4 regions of the Streptomyces sp. NPDC102279 genome follow, and region 2 is predicted to be linked to each of the others. Evidence: riboswitches for the same ligand, from Rfam matches in the RefSeq annotation. Region 2 holds a riboswitch; each other region holds the start of a gene.

Evidence for each region. Region 2 has a riboswitch for cyclic di-AMP ahead of ACIRQH_RS36145 (transglycosylase SLT domain-containing protein). Riboswitches for the same ligand answer to the same signal wherever they lie in the genome.
Region 1: linked by a shared signal. The riboswitch ahead of ACIRQH_RS15305 (transglycosylase family protein) and the one ahead of ACIRQH_RS36145 (transglycosylase SLT domain-containing protein) in region 2 are both predicted to bind cyclic di-AMP.
Region 3: linked by a shared signal. The riboswitch ahead of ACIRQH_RS27320 (NlpC/P60 family protein) and the one ahead of ACIRQH_RS36145 (transglycosylase SLT domain-containing protein) in region 2 are both predicted to bind cyclic di-AMP.
Region 4: linked by a shared signal. The riboswitch ahead of ACIRQH_RS06690 (peptidoglycan DD-metalloendopeptidase family protein) and the one ahead of ACIRQH_RS36145 (transglycosylase SLT domain-containing protein) in region 2 are both predicted to bind cyclic di-AMP.

The regions. Positions count from the first base shown of each region.
Region 1 covers NZ_JBIWLU010000005.1:557,788-559,978, forward strand. Annotated here, with positions in the region: gene ACIRQH_RS15300 (transglycosylase family protein) at 1-498, shown strand, start outside; cyclic di-AMP (ydaO/yuaA leader) riboswitch at 682-872, shown strand; gene ACIRQH_RS15305 (transglycosylase family protein) at 877-1,575, shown strand; gene eno (phosphopyruvate hydratase) at 1,928-2,191, shown strand, end outside.
Region 2 covers NZ_JBIWLU010000017.1:178,739-180,929, forward strand. Annotated here, with positions in the region: gene ACIRQH_RS36140 (HAD family hydrolase) at 1-84, shown strand, start outside; gene ACIRQH_RS36145 (transglycosylase SLT domain-containing protein) at 373-1,101, opposite strand; cyclic di-AMP (ydaO/yuaA leader) riboswitch at 1,106-1,266, opposite strand; gene ACIRQH_RS36150 (CocE/NonD family hydrolase) at 1,734-2,191, opposite strand, start outside.
Region 3 covers NZ_JBIWLU010000011.1:38,930-41,120, forward strand. Annotated here, with positions in the region: gene ACIRQH_RS27320 (NlpC/P60 family protein) at 69-1,232, opposite strand; cyclic di-AMP (ydaO/yuaA leader) riboswitch at 1,240-1,411, opposite strand; gene pcrA (DNA helicase PcrA) at 1,750-2,191, shown strand, end outside.
Region 4 covers NZ_JBIWLU010000002.1:734,080-736,270, forward strand. Annotated here, with positions in the region: gene ACIRQH_RS06690 (peptidoglycan DD-metalloendopeptidase family protein) at 202-1,131, opposite strand; cyclic di-AMP (ydaO/yuaA leader) riboswitch at 1,136-1,293, opposite strand; gene ACIRQH_RS06695 (alpha-galactosidase) at 1,594-2,191, opposite strand, start outside.

The sequences.
Region 1 (2,191 bases), on a different contig from region 2:
GAATCGTCGAGATCGTCGGATTCATCCGGTTCGAGTGACACCGCCTCGCCGGAGGTGACCGAGAACACCGCGAAGTCCGGCGACTCGCAGGACGCGGACAGCTCGGACAAGGCGACGGCCGATGCATCCAAGTCGGGCAAGTCGGACAAGTCCGGTCGGAGCGGCACCTCTTCGGAGGCCTCCGGGGACGCGTCCGCCGCGCCCGGGCGGCACCGTGGCAGCGCCGACGAGGACGCGACGGACGCCGCCACCGACGGCCGTACGGACAGCGCGTCCGGACGGCACGCCTCGCGCGGCTCGGACGACGCGCGCGACGCCGGCGACGACACCTACGTCGTGCGCGCCGGCGACAGCCTCTGGACGATCGCCGACGACCTTGACGTCACGGGCGGATGGGCCGACCTGTACGCCGCGAACGAGAAGACCGTGGGCATCGATCCCGACCTCATCCTTCCCGGTCAGAGCCTTGCTGTTGATAGCGAAACGGTCGAAAAGTAGCGGGAGTTCGCGTCATGGTTCGCTGGGGAATGTCCGGTTTGGTGCGAGTGAGACATGAGTCTCAGAAGCCCTGATCGTCTTTGAAAATCAGGCGATCGACTGCTTACGGTCGTGACCGCTCGCCACAGCGGGCCCCGACGGTCGCAACGCCGAATCCTGCCAGCGGCCGTACGGGAACAGTCGTCGCGTCAAGCGCCGTAGGCAGGAGCGGGGGACCCAAGGTAAGTGCCGTGACCGGGAGTTGAGAGACACCCGGGGACGGCTTGGGGTAAAGCCGCGCGCCGTGGTCCCGAGACGGGACCGGGACGTGCGGCCGGGCAACTCAACCGGCCCGAACCCGACAGCTCACCTCGCAGGCGTCGGTGAGGGGATCACTCGATGCTGTTTTCCAGCAAGGGCAAGCACCGCCGCCCGAACAAGGCCACCCGTGTCGCCACGCTCGCCGGTGTCACCGGTGTCGCCATCGCCGCCCCGCTGATGGCCGCGGGCAACGCCTCCGCCGCGACCGGCTCCGAGTGGGACGCCGTCGCCCAGTGCGAGTCCGGCGGCAACTGGTCGATCAACACCGGCAACGGTTACTACGGCGGCCTGCAGTTCTCGTCCTCCACCTGGGCCGCGTACGGCGGTACCGCCTACGCCTCCACCGCCGACCAGGCCTCGAAGTCGCAGCAGATCACCGTCGGCGAGAAGGTCCTCGCCGCGCAGGGCAAGGGTGCCTGGCCGACCTGCGGCACCGGCCTGTCGAGCGCCGCGTACAGCGGTGGCAGCTCCACCCCCTCGACCCCCTCGACCTCCTCCGGCTCCTCGGCGTCCGCCGGCTCGGACACCCGTACGTCGGAGCAGCCCGCCTCCCGTTCGCAGGAGCGCCCGGCCGCCAAGAAGACCGTCACCACCCCGACCGGCAAGAAGGTCAAGAAGGGTGACGGCGAGTACAAGGTCGTCAAGGGCGACACCCTCAGCTCGATCGCCGAGAAGAAGCACGTCAAGGGCGGCTGGCAGAAGCTGTTCAAGCTGAACCACGACATCGTGGACGACGCCGACTTCATCTTCCCGGGCCAGCAGCTGCACCTCCGCTGAGCGAGGCCGCACACCGGCCGGACGTGGTCGCCCTCGGCGGACGGCGACCACGACCCGGCCCCGCGGCTCCGCCCGGCTGCGGGACGGCCCCCTCGCGGGCCCGCTCTCCGGGCCTGATCCCCACCGAGGGTCCCCGTCCCCACGGACTCCCCGCTCCGGCGCGTGTTCCCCCGTACGCGCCGGAGCGGGGTTTTTCATTTCTTTTTTTGTTCCGATCGGGAACAATATGTACCGTGAGTTCTGCCCAAGGGATGGTCGATCGGCTGGCCGATCCCCCTGGGCCGGTTAGGCTCATCCCGCAGGACTAGGGACTCGCCAAGCCCTGCGTACCCGCGTCACATCCCAGAAGGAGATGCTCGTGCCGTCCATCGACGTCGTCGTAGCCCGGGAAATCCTGGACTCCCGAGGCAACCCCACGGTCGAGGTCGAGGTCGGCCTCGACGACGGCAGCACGGGTCGTGCCGCCGTTCCGTCCGGCGCCTCCACCGGTGCCTTCGAGGCCATCGAGCTCCGCGACGGTGACCCCAACCGCTACCACGGCAAGGGTGTCGAGAAGGCCGTCCTCGCCGTCATCGAGCAGATCGGCCCGGAGCTCGTCGGCTACGACGCCACCGAG
Region 2 (2,191 bases):
CTGAAGGCCGTGGCGGACGAGGTCACCCTCTCGAACGAGGAGGACGGGATCGCGGTGGTCCTGGAACGGATCTTCGGGTTCTAGGAGGGGAGCCGGCCCGGGGCATCCGCCGTCGCCCCGGGCTGCGCCCTTCGCACTCCCGGCGTGCGACCGTCCAGCGCACGCGGTCCGCCACCATCCCGTGCACGTGGTCCGCTTCGGCCCAGTGGTCCGCCACCGCCCCGCGCACGTGGTCCGCTTCGGCCCAGCGCACGCGGTCCGCCACCGTCCCGCGGCACCGGTCGTTCACCGGACGGGCCGGTACGCCACCGCCGGCGGACCCGAAGGTGCCGCCGGCCGGTGTCGTGCGAGGGCGCGGGTGCGCCGGTGCGATCAGTAGGCGCCGTTGACGTTGTCGATCGAGCCGTACTTGTCGGCGGCGTAGTTGCAGGCGGCCGTGATGTTGGCGACCGGGTCGTAGGGGTCCATCGACGTGCCGGCCACGTGGTAGGCCTGGAACGTGGGGTCGATGACCTGCAGGAGGCCCTTCGAGGGAGTGCCCGCGACCGCGTTGGAGTCCCAGTTGTTGATGGCCTGGGGGTTGCCGGAGGACTCGCGCATCACGTTGCGGTAGATGCCGTCGTAGCTGCCCGGAATGCCCGCCTTGCCCATGATGTCCAGGGACTGCTTGATCCAGCCGTCCAGGTTGTTGGCGTAGGTGGTGGCGGAGGCCTGGGTGGCGGTGGTCTTGGCGGCCGTGGTCGCCTTGGCCGGCGCCTTCAGGGTCTTCGTGCCGACGGTCAGCGTGAGGCCCGTGCGGAGGTGGCCGGGGTTGTCGCCGATGACCGCGCGGTTCGCCGCGTACAGCTTCTGCCAGCCGCCGCTCGACGGGTACTTCTTCGCGATCTTGGTCAGGGTGTCGCCTGCGACCACCTTGTAGGTGATGAGCTGGACGTTCGGGACGACCGCGGTCTTGGCGGTCTTCGCGACCTGGGGGGTCGCGGCGTGGGCGCCGGTCGCGCCCATGAGGGGGAGGGCGAGGGCGAGGGCGCCCGTTCCGGCGGCGATCATTCCGCGGGTGATGAAGGTGGTTCGGGCGTGACGGTGCGTACCTGCGGGCATGACGAAATGTCCTCTCCGACGCCTACGAGGTGAGCTGTCGGGTTCGGGCGGGAGATGCCCGGTCGCGCTTTTGGGCGCGGCTTCACCCCTAGCCGGTCCGGTCTCCCGGGTCGGCGGCTTACCTGCGGTTCCCCCGCTCCTGCCGTGCGTGGGTGGGTGGGTTACCGGGCGGCGGCAGGATTAGGCGATCCGCTCGGTGCGACGAGAACGTATGCGACTGCACATGTCGGGAACAAGGCCTGATGTGGCGGTGAAGATCGCTTTTGCCTGTTTAGGGCGAGGGTGATACGTCCGATTACGCCGGAATTGAATCCTCAACTTGCCTTTGGCAAAGGGGGTGGCAAGGAGTGGGTGCGGGGTGATCCACTGGCGCCCGCGTGACCCAACTCACGCGCCCGGGGGTCATCAAGGCGGCATGCCGGGCAAGTCGGGCATTACGCCACCACTGTTCGGGGTGCGGGGAGTTCCCGGACGCCCACCGGCCAGGGCGCGCGGCGCGCGAGACCGGCGGGGTGGCGGAGCGCGGGCCCGAGAGGGCGCCGGTGAAATGTGCCGCGTGGAGGCGGAGTTGACGGTTCCCGGGTCGAGGCCGGGCGGGGCGGCCGGTGAACTGCCGTCCCCGCCCGGTTCTTTCAGCCCGCGCTGCGCGGGATGCGCTTCTCCCAGGTCCGGTGGAAGACGACCTCGTCGCCGTCCCGGCAGACGACCTCGTTGGAGGTGATGAACTCCTGCGCGTCGCACGTGAGGACCGACGTCGTCTCGACGCGGGCGTCCCAGGGCAGGTCGGGGCGGTGCAGCCGGACCGACCAGGTGGACCGGGCGCGGGCGGACAGCGGGTCCGACTCGTCGATCGTGTACGTCTCCCGCGCGTCCTCCGTGAACTCCAGACCGTCGGGATACACGCGGGTGCCGCCGTAGCGGGGGTCCACGTCGAGGCGCCAGGTGCCCGCGGCCACGTCGCGCAGGACCAGGCGCTCCGGGCGGGGCTCGTCGAGCGTCACCGGGACCACCACGCCGAGGGGCTCGGCCTCCTCCGCCTCCTCGAAGGTGATGGAGGGGTCCGACTCCGGGGTCCGCACCGGGAGTTCCA
Region 3 (2,191 bases), on a different contig from region 2:
GGTGGGGCACGCGTGCGTGGCGCCGATTTGGCCTTCACGCACGCGTGCCCCGTGGAAGTGGAAGGGGTCTAGGCGGGGCGCACCACGCTGTGGATCGCCGAGGTGCCGTCGTAGTAGATCGACTCCTCGCGGACGTAGGCTCCCGGCTTCGGCGCGTGGATCATCATGCCGTTGCCGATGTAGAGCCCGACGTGGCTGATGTCTTCGTAGAAGAAGACCAGGTCGCCGGGCTTGGCGTCGGCGAGGGAGACCGTCGTGCCGGCGTTCACCTGGTCGTAGGTGACACGCGGCAGGGAGACACCGGCGGCCTTCCAGGCGGCCTGGGTCAGGCCCGAGCAGTCGTAGGAGTCCGGCCCGGTCGCGCCCCACACGTACGGCTTGCCGACCTGTGCGCGGGCGAAGGCGAGCGCCTTGCCGGCCTTCGTCGCGTACGAGGGGTCCGTGGCCGTCGAGCCCGACGAGCCGGTCGTGCCGCCCGACGACGACCCCTGCTCGGTGGCCTTCTCCTTGGCCGCCTTCTCCGCCGCGGCCTGCTGCCGTGCCAGCTCCGCCGCCTTGGCGGCCGCCTGCTCCCGCTTCTTCTTCTCGATCGCCGCCAGCCGCGCCTTCTCCTCGGCGGTCAGCTTCGAGAGCATGTCGCGGGCCGCGGAGAGCTTGCGCTGCACCGTCGCCTTGGACGTCTTGAGCGCGCTCTGCGAGGTGGTCAGCGACTGGAGGCTCTCGCCGGCCTCCGTACGCTTCTTGGTGGTCGCCGCCTGCTCGGTGACGTAGTCGTCGACGGCCGCCTTCTGCCGGGTCGTCAGACGGCTCATCAGCTGCGTCTGGTCGAAGTAGTCCTGCGGGTCGTCGGCGAGCAGCAGCGTCGCGGTGCCGGGCGTGGAGGCTCCCGTGCGGTACTGCGCGGCGGCGAACGAACCCAGCTCCTCGCGCGCGGAGTTGAGTTTCTCGGTGCGCTCGGCGACGTCGTCGAGGAGGGTGTCGACGCGCTTGCGCTGCTTGGTGGTCTTCTCCCGGGCGGCGTTGTACTTGTCGGTGGCCGTCTCGGCCTGGTGATAGAGGTCGTTGACCTTCTTCTCGACCGCTTCGAGGCTGGGCCTCGGCTCGGCCGGGGGCGCGGCGTTCGCCGTCTGGGAGAGCAGGGCCACGGAGGTGAGGGCCGCCGTCGCGAGGGCCGGGGTCCGTATGCCTGCCATGCGCGAACCCGTAGGACGCGACTTGCGGTGCGACGCCAAGAGAGGCGACTCCTTCCGTCATCCGCCTACCGAGTTAGCTGTCGGGTTCGGGCGGGTGGTTCCGGAAGGTTTGCCCTACGGTCCTGGCCCCACGGGGCGGTCGGACCGATTCACCCCAGGTCGGTGGGTCCCCGGCTCCGGCCGCCTTGTGGGCGGGCCGAACTCGGCGGAGGCCGCTCGGCCCGGCGACGTTCGCCGGTTGCGGTCGGGCGGCCTTCCAGCACGCTAGCCAACTCGTGTGGCCCGTGTGAAGGTTCGAGTGCGATATGCCCGATACATTTTCGTGACCTTGGCCATGTGCACCGCCCCAGGCGCCGGACATGAGTGGTGTGTGCCACTTTGTGAGGCCGCCTCGGGTGCGGCTCCTCCTGGCGTCGCGACCGTGGCGGAGACGCGTCGCACCCGCTCCGACGTGCACTTACCGTCACGGTCCGGTCACGCGCGCGCGTCACGAGTCCGGGTCGAGTTCTCGGGGTGGCCGCGGTGTGTCAGTGGGGCGGCCTAGACTCGGAGAGCGATGAGCAGCCTCTTTGACGACAGCTTCCTGGCGGACCTCAAGCCCTCCGCGGCCCACGAGGACGAGCACCCGCCGCCGCCCGAGGACGAGCACGCGCCGGAGCCGGTCGCGGACGACCTGTTCGGCGGCCGGTTCGACGTGCCGCCGAGCCGTGACGCGTACTACCGCGACGGCGCCCACCGGCCCGCCGTGGACCCCGCCGCCCTGCTCGACGGGCTGAACGAGAACCAGCGCGCGGCCGTGATCCACTCCGGCTCCCCGCTGCTCATCGTGGCCGGAGCGGGCTCCGGCAAGACCCGCGTGCTCACCCACCGCATCGCCCATCTCCTCGGCGAGCGCCATGTGCACCCCGGCCAGATCCTCGCGATCACCTTCACGAACAAGGCCGCGGGCGAGATGAAGGAGCGCGTCGAGCAGCTCGTGGGCCCCCGGGCCAACGCGA
Region 4 (2,191 bases), on a different contig from region 2:
GGGTTGACGGCCGGTGAGATAAGCCACTCGTCAAGTGTTGGTCAACCGTGGAATAAGGCTCTCGTCAGGGCTGTTGGCGCTGCCACCGCGATGGGGGCCCCGGCGGACACGGCAACACACCGAAGGCCGGACCCCGGGGATCGTGGGGTCCGGCCTTCGGAGGCTGGCCTGCCGTCAGGAGCAGGTCGGGCGGAGGTGGCGTCAGCCGACGGCGACACCGTGCGAGCGCAGGTACGCGACCGGGTCGATGTCCGAGCCGTAGTCGGGCGTGGTGCGGATCTCGAAGTGCAGGTGCGGTCCGGTGACGTTGCCGGTCGCGCCGGAGAGGCCGATCTGCTGGCCCTCGGTCACGGCCTGGCCCGCCGAGACGGACAGGGACGACATGTGGGCGTACTGCGAGTACCGGCCGTCGGCGTGCTGGATGACGACCTGGTTGCCGTAGGCGCCGCCCCAGCCGGCGGAGACGACGGTGCCCGCGGCGATGGACTTGATGGTGGTGCCGGTCGGGACGACGAAGTCCGTGCCCGTGTGGTATCCGCTGGACCACATGCTGCCCGCCACCTTGTAGTTGGTGCCGATGGTGGCGCCGTCCACGGGGAGGGTGTAGCCCGAACTGTTGGTGGTGGCGGCCGTCTTGGTGGCGGTGCTCGCCGTGTCGGCCTTCTCGGCCGCGGGCTTCGCGGCGGCGGGCTTCGCAGCGGCGGGCTTCGCGGCGGCCGGCTTGGCGGCCGAGGGCTTCGCCGGGGCGGAGGCCTGCGGGGCGGAGGCCTTCGCGCCGAGGGACAGCTTCAGACCGGGGTGGATCAGCGACGGGTCGCTGCCGATGGCGGAGCGGTTGTCCGAGTAGATCTTCTTCCAGCCGCCGCTGACGTGCTGGGCGTCGGCGATCTTGGCGAGATAGTCGCCGGCCTTCACCGCGTACGTCTTCGACGTGCCTGCCTTCGCGGCGGCCGGGGCGACGGTCGCGGACTTCTCCGTGTGCTGCGTGACCGCGGAGGCCGGGGTGGCGGCGTGGGCGCCGGTGGCTCCCAGCAGCGGCAGCGCGAGTGCGGCGCCACCGGTTCCTGCCACGGCGATCGAGCGGGTGAAACGCAGGGACTTGGGACGGCGGTGCTTACCCTTCGCGGGCATGGCGTTTTCCTCTCCGGCGCCTGCGAGGTGAGCTGTCGGGTGCGGGCTGGAGATGCCCGGCCACGCGGCTGCATGGCTGTACCCCTAGCCTGTTCCGGAGACCGGACCAGGCGCGGAACCTGTGGGTCCCCCGCTCCTGCCGTGTACGGGTGAGTGCGGATTCCGGGCGGCGGCAGGATTGGGCGTCCGTCCGGATTGAGGCAGAACGTAAGCGAGATGCGAGCGCGCCGACAACTGTGTGCGGATTCTGTGTGCTCGCCTTTCTTGATCCATGCGGAATTCACCGTCACCCTCCGTGGAATGACGATCTTTCCGGGTTTTCAATCCGCCCGGAAACAAAGGCCGGTTACGAAATCCCGACGGCAACACATCGTCACGAATATGACGCTGCTCACGCGACCCGACTCACGTCGCCTTATTCCAGGGCCAGTTGCAATGAAGGCGCCATTTCGGACAGAACAGTCAGATGCGACGCAGGCGGATAACCGTCGCATCGAGATCGCCTCGCAGTCCGGCGTCCAGGCCGTGGTGCAGCAGCACCGCGCCACGGTGCACTTCGCCCGTTTCGACCCATTCGTACAAGCCCGCCGGGTCGAGCCCGCGCAACCTGACCGGGGCGGGCCGCACTCCGTGGTGCTGCGCCTGGAGCCAGGCGAGGACCACGGCCTCGTCGCCGAGCACGTACTGGACGGCGCTCAGGCCGCTCTCCGGGGGTCGCAGCCGGTAGAGGTCGCCCTGCTGCACGACCGGCCGGATCTCCTTGTACAGCTCGACCCAGTCCCGCGCCTCCGCCAGTTCCTCCGCGCTCCACCGGGTGAGATCGCCGCCGACGCCGAGGACCCCGGCCATGGCGCTCACGAAGCGGAAGCGCAGCGAGCTGACCCGGCCGTTGAGCAGGCTGTTCGGGCTGTCCGTGACCCAGGCGGCCATGACGCGGGCCGGATGGATCTGGCTGAAGCCGTGCTGGATGGCGAGCCGGTCGAGCGGGTCGGTGTTGTCGGAGGTCCACACCTGGTCGGTACGGGCCATGACACCGAGATCGATCCGGCCGCCGCCACCG